One region of the Streptomyces sp. NPDC088794 genome, then DNA from elsewhere that is predicted to be linked to it. Evidence: riboswitches for the same ligand, from Rfam matches in the RefSeq annotation. Region 1 holds a riboswitch; each other region holds the start of a gene.

What was found. Region 1 has a riboswitch for thiamine pyrophosphate ahead of thiC (phosphomethylpyrimidine synthase ThiC). Riboswitches for the same ligand answer to the same signal wherever they lie in the genome.
Region 2: linked by a shared signal. The riboswitch ahead of thiO (glycine oxidase ThiO) and the one ahead of thiC (phosphomethylpyrimidine synthase ThiC) in region 1 are both predicted to bind thiamine pyrophosphate.
Region 3: linked by a shared signal. The riboswitch ahead of ACIP6U_RS27300 (thiamine ABC transporter substrate binding subunit) and the one ahead of thiC (phosphomethylpyrimidine synthase ThiC) in region 1 are both predicted to bind thiamine pyrophosphate.

Annotation. Positions count from the first base shown of each region.
Region 1 covers NZ_JBIVKB010000007.1:221,502-224,771, forward strand. The annotation lists gene thiC (phosphomethylpyrimidine synthase ThiC) at 1-1,465, opposite strand, end outside; TPP riboswitch at 1,458-1,657, opposite strand; gene ACIP6U_RS21670 (YibE/F family protein) at 1,729-3,270, shown strand, end outside.
Region 2 covers NZ_JBIVKB010000017.1:225,797-229,066, forward strand. The annotation lists gene ACIP6U_RS38655 (NAD(P)/FAD-dependent oxidoreductase) at 84-1,313, opposite strand; gene ACIP6U_RS38660 (hypothetical protein) at 1,346-1,696, opposite strand; TPP riboswitch at 1,750-1,861, shown strand; gene thiO (glycine oxidase ThiO) at 1,859-3,013, shown strand; gene thiS (sulfur carrier protein ThiS) at 3,010-3,210, shown strand; gene ACIP6U_RS38675 (thiazole synthase) at 3,214-3,270, shown strand, end outside.
Region 3 covers NZ_JBIVKB010000010.1:240,663-243,932, forward strand. The annotation lists gene ACIP6U_RS27290 (hypothetical protein) at 1-67, opposite strand, end outside; gene rlmN (23S rRNA (adenine(2503)-C(2))-methyltransferase RlmN) at 208-1,314, shown strand; TPP riboswitch at 1,338-1,445, shown strand; gene ACIP6U_RS27300 (thiamine ABC transporter substrate binding subunit) at 1,442-2,521, shown strand; gene ACIP6U_RS27305 (ABC transporter permease) at 2,584-3,270, shown strand, end outside.

The sequences.
Region 1 (3,270 bases):
CGGCGATCTTGTAGGTGATGACGCCGGTCTTGACGTCGTCACGGTTGGGCAGACCGAGATGCTCCTTGGGCGTGACGTAGCAGAGCATCGCCGTCCCCCACCAGGCGATCATCGCCGCACCGATACCGGAGGTGATGTGGTCGTACGCGGGCGCGACGTCCGTGGTCAGCGGGCCGAGCGTATAGAACGGAGCTTCATCGCAGATCTCCTGCTGAAGGTCGATGTTCTCCTTGATCTTGTGCATCGGGACGTGTCCCGGGCCCTCGATCATGGTCTGTACGTTGAAACGCTTGGCGATCGTGTTGAGTTCCCCGAGCGTCCTCAACTCGGCGAACTGCGCCTCGTCGTTGGCGTCCGCGATCGAGCCGGGCCGCAGGCCGTCGCCCAGCGAGTACGTGACGTCGTACGCGGCGAGGATCTCGCATAGTTCCTCGAAGTTCTCGTAGAGGAACGACTCCTTGTGGTGTGCCAGGCACCACGCGGCCATGATCGAGCCGCCGCGCGAGACGATGCCGGTCTTGCGGTTGGCGGTCAGCGGGACGAACGGGAGGCGCACGCCCGCGTGGACCGTCATGTAGTCCACGCCCTGCTCGGCCTGCTCGACGACCGTGTCCTTGTAGATCTCCCAGGTCAGCTCCTCGGCCCGGCCGTCGACCTTCTCCAGCGCCTGGTAGAGCGGCACCGTACCGATGGGGACGGGGGAGTTGCGCAGCACCCACTCGCGGGTGGTGTGGATGTTGCGGCCGGTGGACAGGTCCATGACCGTGTCGGCGCCCCAGCGGGTCGCCCAGGTCATCTTCTCGACCTCCTCCTCGATCGAGGAAGTGACCGCGGAGTTGCCGATGTTGGCGTTGACCTTCACCAGGAACCGCTTGCCGATGATCATCGGCTCGATCTCCGGGTGATTGACGTTGGCCGGCAGCACCGCACGGCCCGCCGCGATCTCCTCGCGGACCACCTCGGGCTCGACCTGCTCCCGGATGGCCACGTACTCCATCTCGGGTGTGATCTCGCCCCGTCGCGCGTAGGCGAGCTGCGTGACCGCGCTGCCGTCCCGGCTGCGGCGCGGCTGGCGCGGTCGCCCGGGGAAGACCGCGTCGAGGTTGCGCAGACCGCCCCGCGGCGAGGTGTGCTTGATCCCGTCGTCCTCGGGACGGACGGGACGACCCGCGTACTCCTCGGTGTCACCGCGCGCGATGACCCAGTTCTCCCGCAGTGGCGCCAGTCCCCGGCGCACGTCGGTGTCGACGAGCGGATCGGTGTACGGGCCGGAGGTGTCGTACAGGGTGACCGACTGCCCGTTGGTGAGGTGCACCTGACGGACCGGCACGCGCAGATCGGGGCGCGAGCCCTCGACGTACCCCTTGTGCCAGCCGATGGACTTCCCGGTCTCCGTGGACTTTTGGCCCTGAACGGGCGGTTCGTCCTGGCTGGAGACAGGCGTGCTTGCGTCCTTGATGGTCATGAGACCTACTCCCTACGCCGGCATTACCCGGTAACAGGTTCAGCGGTCGACGCAGCGGCTTCCGTCTGTCGACGCTTCGTGTGAAACATCACTCGACTCGAATTCCGTCGACTGACGTTCCACGTGAAACATCGCTGGGACGAAGGTCAGCGCCCTCTCAGCCCGGTGCTCCGAGCTCCCGCGTGTGCAAAGGTGCCTCCACGCTAGCGTCAATTCGGGCGCGGTGAACAGAGGGCCTCTTTCGTTCTTGCGATGATCGGGCGGTGACCACCACGAATCAGCCTCCATACCCGCCACCGGACCCGCGCCGCGGCCCGGGCCCCGGTCATGGCCCCGGCGGTGGCCCCGGGCGGGGGTACAGCGAGGGCACCAACGGCCGTGGATACGGTGGTGGTTTCGACGGCAATTCCGCCGGCGGCCTCGGTGAAGGCACCGGCGGCGACTTCGGCGGGAAGCCTGGTCAGGGGCCCAACTCGGGTGGTGGGCGCGGTCAGCGGCCCTCTTCGGGTGGCGGGCACGATCAGAGACCTCACCCGGGCGGCGGGCACGGTCACGGTCTCGGGCAGGGGCAAGGCGCCGGAGACGACCACGGCCGCAGTCACGGCCAGGATCCAGGCGACGGACACGGGCACGGGCCCGATCCCGGCGATGGGCATGGGCCCGGCTCCGGCTCCGGCGGTGGTCACGGGCACAGTCACAGCCACGGCCCCGCGGCCCCCGTCTCCAAGCACCTGCGCAAGGTCATCGCCGCGATCCTGATCCCGTTCACCGCCGCCGTGGTGGTCGGGCTCGTGGTGCTGTGGCCCGGCGGCGCCCCGGCGCACGAGCGCACCGGCGTCGGCTTCGACCGGCAGACCCAGCAGGCGACGGTCACCAAGATGCAGAGCCTGAGCTGCAAGTCGGTGAACGCCTCGTCCGGCTCGTCGACCGGTGACACCTCCACCGCCGAGGGCAGCTCCGCCCAGCAGGAGGAGAACGGCACCTGCAAGAAGGCGACCATCCGCGTCGACACCGGCAAGGACACGGGCCGTACGTTCACCGAGATCGTGCAGCCGGACCAGTCACGCCAGTTGCACAAGGGCGAGAAGGTCGTCGTCGCCTACGAGCCCTCGGCGCCCAAGGACCTCCAGTACTCGGTCACCGACGTGAACCGCCGGATCCCGATGGGCGTGCTGGCCGGCATCTTCGCGCTCGCCGTCGTGGTGGTGGGCCGACTGCGCGGCATCATGGCCCTGGTCGCCCTGGCGATCAGCTTCATGATCCTGAACTTCTTCATCCTGCCCGCGATCCTCCAGGGCTCGAACCCGCTGCTCGTGGCGGTGATCGGGTCCAGCGCCATCATGCTGATCGCCCTGTACATGTGTCACGGCCTGTCCGCCCGAACGTCCGTGGCGGTGCTGGGCACGCTGATCTCACTGGTGCTGATCGGCGTCCTGGGCTCGCAGTTCATCGGCTGGGCCGCGCTCACCGGCAACACCGACGACAACACGGGTCTGATCCATGGCCTGTATCCGTCGATCGACATGAGCGGTCTGCTGCTCGCGGGCGTCATCATCGGCTCGCTCGGTGTCCTCGACGACGTGACGGTCACCCAGACCTCGGCGGTCTGGGAGCTGCACGAGGCCAACCCCTCGATGGGCTGGCGCGGGCTGTACCGGGCGGGCATCCGCATCGGCCGCGACCACATCGCGTCCGTGGTCAACACCCTCGTCCTCGCCTACGCGGGCGCCGCGCTGCCGCTGCTGCTGCTCTTCTCGATCGCGCAGAGCAGCGTCGGGGCGGTCGCCAACAGCGAGTTGGTGGCC
Region 2 (3,270 bases), on a different contig from region 1:
TCCAACGGCCTCGGGCCGGCCCGGCTCCAGAACGGCGCGGCTCCGGACCGGCACGACCTCCACGACCTCGGACCGACACGGTCTCAGACCAGCGCGGCCTTCAACGGGCGCCCCGCGTCCGCGAGCAGCTCCGGGTCCATGACGGCCCCCGCCTCGATCAGCCGCCGCCCCTGCGCCAGGTCCCGCGGCCGGCCCACCGCGAGCAGGGCGACCAGGCGGTTCTCGCGCAGCCAGCACACCGACCAGGCGGGTCCTGACGGGTCGCCGCGCCACAGCAGCGTGTCGGCCGACGGGTGGTGGCCGGCGTACTGCACGAAGCGGCCGAACTGCTCCGACCAGAAGTACGGGACGGGGTCGTAGACCACGGGCGCCTCGCCCACGATGTTCGCGGCGACCGTGCGCGGGCCCTGGAGGGCGTTGTCCCAGTGGTGGACCAGCAGGCGCTCGCCGTACCGCCCCGAGGGGAAGGACGCGCAGTCGCCGACCGCGTAGACGTCCGGTGTCGAGGTGCGCAGCCGGTCGTCGGCGAGGATCTCGCGGTGGGCGCCGAGGGCGATGCCGGAGCCGGTGAGCCAGCCGGTGGCGGGGCGGGCGCCGATGCCGACGACGACCGCGCCGGCGGGCAGCCGGGAGCCGTCGGAGAGGACCACTTCGCCGGGCTCGACGCGCTCCACGCGTGCGTGCGTACGCAGCGTGACGCCCGCGTCGGCGTACCAGGCGGCCATCGGCGCGGCGACCTCGGCGGGCAGCGCGCCCGCGAGCGGCCGGTCGGCGGCCTCGACGACGGTCACCGCGCAGCCCGCCTCGCGCGCGGCGGTGGCGAACTCCGCGCCGATCCAGCCCGCGCCGACGACCACGATGTCGTGCTGCCGGGCGAGCACCGGGCGCAGCCGCTCGGCGTCGTCCAGGGTGCGCAGCAGATGCACGCCGGGCACGCCGTCGGTGCCGGGCAGCCGGATCGGTTCGGCGCCGGTGGCCAGGACCAGGACGTCGTACGGGACCGGGCCGGCCTCGGTGTCGAGTTCCCGGTCGGCGGGGCGGACGCCCAGCACCTCGCGGCCCAGGCGCAGTTCGATGCCGAGCGCCTCGAAGTCGACGTCGAAGGCGGAGCCCTCGGCCTTGCCCAGCAGGACGGCCTTGGACAGCGGTGGCCGGTCGTAGGGCTGATGGGGTTCGGCGCCGAGGAGGGTGACATCGCCGGTGAAGCCCTGTTCCCTGAGGGCGACCGCGGTCTGCACCCCGGCCATGCCCGCGCCGACGACGACCACGCGCCGCTTCGGTGCCGTGTTCTCGTCCCGCGTCTGCTCGCTCACCTGATCACCATAGACACCTGACAAATCGTCAGTCAGTGGTCGTGTTCAGTGACCTGCTCCACAACGCTCGTCCCGGTGCCGGCCGCCGACTCCCATTCCCAGGTCTCCTCAAGGCGCACGCGCCCGTCCGGCAGCTCCACGACGGTCGACACGCAGTGCCCCGAGGCCGTCGTCCCGTCGGTCCTCAACTGCACATACCGGAAGTCCAGCCGGTCACCTGCCCGAGTGCCCACGAGGTGTCCGCGCGCGACGTCGCCGCCCGCGTACTCGGCCCAGATCTCGCCGTCCTTCTCGTGGTAGGCGAACCGGGTGCGGGTACCCACCTGACCTGCGGCCTGGTCGGCGACGGGGGCGAGGACGAGGCCGTCCAGCGAGCGGGCCATGGCGGAAGGCTCCCTTACAGAGGCGCGGAATCAAGGGCTAGGCTGGCCAACGTACAAGCACTCGCGGGAGCCCGGACGCACCGGGCTGAGAGGGAGGCTGGCGGCCTCCGACCGTACGAACCTGATCCGGGTCATGCCGGCGAAGGGAGGGGCTGGACGCCCATGTCGTCACGTACGTCAGACGTCCTCGTCATCGGGGGCGGAATCATCGGCCTGGTCACGGCGTGGCGGGCCGCGCAGCGCGGCTTCGCGACGGCCGTCGTGGATCCCGAACCGGGCGGCGGGGCCGCCCAGGTGGCCGCCGGCATGCTGGCCGCCGTCACGGAGCTGCACTACGGCGAGCAGACCCTGCTCGGCCTGAACCTCGCCTCGGCGCGCCGCTACCCCGACTTCGCCGCCGAGCTGACCGACCTCACCGGCCAGGACCTCGGCTACCGCCGCTGTGGCACGCTCGCCGTCGCGCTGGACGCCGACGACCGCGCCCACCTGCGCGAACTGCACGCACTGCAACGGCAGTCGGGCCTGGAGTCGGAGTGGCTGTCCGGGCGGGACTGCCGGCGCCTGGAGCCGATGCTCGCGCCGGGCGTGCGCGGCGGTCTCCGCGTCGACGGCGACCACCAGATCGACCCGCGCCGCCTGGCACGCGCGCTGGTGACTGCCTGCGAGCGGGCCGGGGTGACCTTCCACCGCACCTGGACCGAGCGCCTCCGGGTCGTCCGGGACCGGGCCGCCGGGGTCACCACCGCGGACGGCACCGAACTGGACGCGGACCAGGTCGTGCTGGCCGCCGGCAGCCTCAGCGGGCGGCTCGCGGGGGTGCCGGACGAGGTGCTGCCGCCGGTGCGGCCGGTGAAGGGCCAGGTGCTGCGGCTCACCGTGCCGCAGCGCTACGCGCCCTTCCTGAGCCGTACCGTCCGCGCGATGGTCCGCGGCAGCCAGGTCTACCTGGTGCCGCGCGAGAACGGCGAGCTGGTCGTCGGCGCCACCAGCGAGGAGCTGGGCTGGGACACCACGGTCACCGCGGGCGGGGTGTACGAGCTGCTGCGGGACGCGCACGAGCTGGTCCCCGGCATCACCGAGCTGCCGCTGACGGAGACCCGCGCGGGGCTGCGCCCCGGCTCCCCCGACAACGCCCCGCTGCTCGGCCCGACCGCCCTTGCCGGGCTGCTGCTGGCCACCGGGCACTACCGCAACGGCGTGCTGCTGACCCCGGTCACCGGCGACGCCCTGGCGCACGCCCTCGCCACCGGTGAACTCCCGGACGAGGCCCGCCCCTTCACCCCGAAGCGTTTCGCGCTCCTGGAGCAGCCCGTATGAACATCTCCGTCAACGGGGAGCCCCGGGAGTTCGCTCCCGGCACGGCTCTCGACACCGTCGTACGCGCCCTCACCCCGGCCCCTTCGGGAGTGGCCGCCGCCCTGAACGAAACCGTCGTCCCGCGCGGGCAGTGGTCCTCGACGTCCCTCGCCGAGGGGGACCGCGTCGAGGTCCTCACCGCCGTCCAAGGAGGCTGACCCATGGCCGACGACCCCTTCGTCATCGGCGGTACGTCCTTCACGTCCCGCCTGATCATG
Region 3 (3,270 bases), on a different contig from region 1:
GGGCGACGGCTGCCACGGCGGTGGCGATGGTGGTGAAACGGCGTCGGCGTCGGAGGTCGGCGGCCATGACGGTCCCCTCGTGGATGGCGTGGGTGCTGCTCTGTGGGGTCCACGATTCCGGGGCGAGGGGTGCCGGGACGATGGCGTACGTACCCGTATCCACAGTGGAGTGGGCTACACCGGGGGATCTGCGACACTGGACGGGTTATGCCTGCACCCGGAGAACTCACTTTCGTAGCCCCGCGCGGAGCCAAGAAGCCGCCGCGGCATCTCGCCGATCTCACTCCCGCCGAGCGCAAGGACGCCGTGGCCGAGGTCGGGGAGAAGCCGTTTCGTGCCAAGCAGCTCTCGCAGCACTACTTCGCGCGGTACGCGCACGACCCGGCCGAGTGGACCGACATCCCGGCCGGCTCGCGGGAGAAGCTGCGCGACGCGCTGCTGCCCGAGCTGATGACCGTCGTACGGCATCTGTCGACCGACGAGGGCACCACCCGTAAGACGCTGTGGCGGCTGTTCGACGGGACGCTCGTCGAGTCGGTGCTGATGCGGTACCCGGACCGGGTGACCATGTGCATCAGCTCGCAGGCCGGGTGCGGGATGAACTGTCCGTTCTGCGCCACCGGGCAGGCGGGGCTCGACCGGAATCTGTCCAGCGCCGAGATCGTCCACCAGATCGTGGACGGGATGCGGGCGCTGCGGGACGGGGACGTGCCGGGCGGGCCCGCGCGGCTGTCCAACATCGTCTTCATGGGGATGGGCGAGCCGCTCGCCAACTACAAGCGGGTCGTGCAGTCCATTCGCGCGCTCACCGACCCCGCCCCCGACGGGCTCGGGCTGTCGCAGCGCGGGATCACCGTGTCGACGGTCGGCCTGGTGCCCGCCATCCACCGGTTCGCCGACGAGGGCTTCAAGTGCCGGCTCGCGATCTCGCTGCACGCGCCCGACGACGAGTTGCGCGACACCCTCGTCCCCGTGAACACGCGGTGGAAGGTGCGCGAGGTCCTCGACGCCGGGTTCGAGTACGTGCAGAGGAGCGGGCGCCGGCTGTCGATCGAGTACGCGCTCATCCGGGACATCAACGACCAGGCGTGGCGCGGGGACCGGCTGGGCCGACTGCTCCGGGGCAAGCCCGTGCACGTCAACCTGATTCCGCTGAACCCGACCCCGGGCTCGAAGTGGACCGCGTCCCGGCCCGAGGACGAGAAGGCGTTCGTCGAGGCCATCGCGGCGCACGGGGTGCCGGTCACCGTCCGGGACACCCGTGGTCAGGAGATCGACGGGGCCTGTGGCCAGCTCGCGGCCACCGAGCGGTAATCTTTACTCCGTACGTACATCTTCATATCCGACAGGGGAGCGCGACAGCGCTGAGAGTGCGGCAACCGGGCCGCAGACCCTCTGAACCTCGCCCAGGTCATTCTGGGTAGGAAGTTCGGTCATCACTGTGAACACCAAGAAGTATTGGGCTGCCGTCGTCTGCCTCGGTCTCGGCACGCTCTGCGCGTGCGGGTCGTCCGACGGCGGCAGCGGCTCGTCCGCCGACTCCAAGACCGTCACGCTCGTCAGCCACGACTCGTGGGCCGTCTCCAAGAGCGTGCTCCAGGACTTCGAGAAGAAGTCCGGGTACAAGGTGCGGGTCCTCAAGGACGGCGACGCCGGGCAGGCCGTCAACAAGGCCATCCTCACCAAGGACAACCCGCAGGGCGATGTCTTCTTCGGCGTCGACAACACCCTGCTGTCCCGGGCGCTCGACAACGGGCTGTTCCAGCCGTACGAGGCCGAGGGGCTCGGCCAGGTCGACACCGCGTACCAGCTCGACGCCGGCAAGCACCGGGTCACGCCCGTCGACTACGGCGACATCTGCGTCAACTACGACAAGAAGTACTTCGCCGACCACAAGCTGGCCCCGCCCGCCTCCTTCGACGATCTGATCAAGCCCGCCTACAAGAACCTCCTCGTCACCGAGAACGCGGCGACCTCCTCGCCCGGCCTCGGCTTCCTGCTCGGGACCGCCGCGAAGTACGGCGACGACGGGTGGGAGGGCTACTGGAAGAAGCTCAAGGCCAACGGCGTGAAGGTCGTCGACGGCTGGGAGCAGGCCTACAACGAGGAGTTCTCCGGGTCCGCCGGCGGCAAGAAGGCCAAGGCCGACCGGCCGCTCGTCGTGTCGTACGCCTCCTCGCCGCCCGCCGAGGTGATCTACGCCGACCCGAAGCCGACGACCGCGCCGACCGGCGTCGCGACGGGCACCTGCTTCCGGCAGATCGAGTTCGCGGGCCTGCTCAGCAACGCGAAGAACACCGCGGGCGGCAAGGCGCTCATCGACTTCCTGGTCTCCAAGGAGTTCCAGGAGGACATGCCGCTGAACATGTTCGTCTACCCGGTGCTCAAGGGGGCGACCGTGCCCGCCGAGTTCACGAAGTACGGGCCCGCAGCCGAGGATCCCGAGACCGTGGCCCCCGACAAGATCGCCGCCGACCGCGACCAGTGGGTCAAGTCGTGGACCTCACTCGTACTGAAGTAACCGATGTAGCCGGCCCGGCGGTTCGCACGAGCCGTACAGGGAACGCGGCGCGGCTCGGGCTCATGGCCCTGCCCGTCGCGTTCTTCGGCGTCTTCTTCGCCTGGCCGGTCGCCGCGATCGTCGCGCGCGGCCTCAAGGTCGACGGGGTGTGGCACTTCGGGCGGATCGTGGACGTCCTCGGGCAGTCCGACATCCGGCACGTGCTGTGGTTCACCACCTGGCAGGCGCTCGCCTCCACCGCGCTCACGCTGGCGATCGCCCTGCCCGGCGCCTATGTCTTCGCCCGCTACGACTTCCCCGGCAGACACGTCCTGCGCGCGGTCGTCACCGTCCCCTTCGTGCTGCCGACGGTCGTCGTCGGCACGGCGTTCCTGGCGCTGGTCGGGCGCGGGGGACTCCTCGACGAGCTGTGGGGCGTACGCCTGGACACCACCGTCTGGGCCATCCTGCTCGCGCACGTCTTCTTCAACTACGCGGTCGTCGTACGGACCGTGGGCGGCCTGTGGGCGCAGCTGGACCCGCGGCAGGAGGAAGCCGCCCGGATGCTCGGCGCCTCGCCGCTGCGGGCCTGGCGCAAGGTGGTCCTGCCCGCGCTGGCGCCCGCCGTGGCCGCCGCCGCGCTGATGGTCTTCCTGTTCACCTTCACCTCCTTCGGGGTGGTGCAGATCCTCGGCGGGCCGACCTTCTCCACCCTGGAGGTGGAGATCTACCGGCAGACCTCCGAGATCTTCGACCTCTCCACGGCCGCC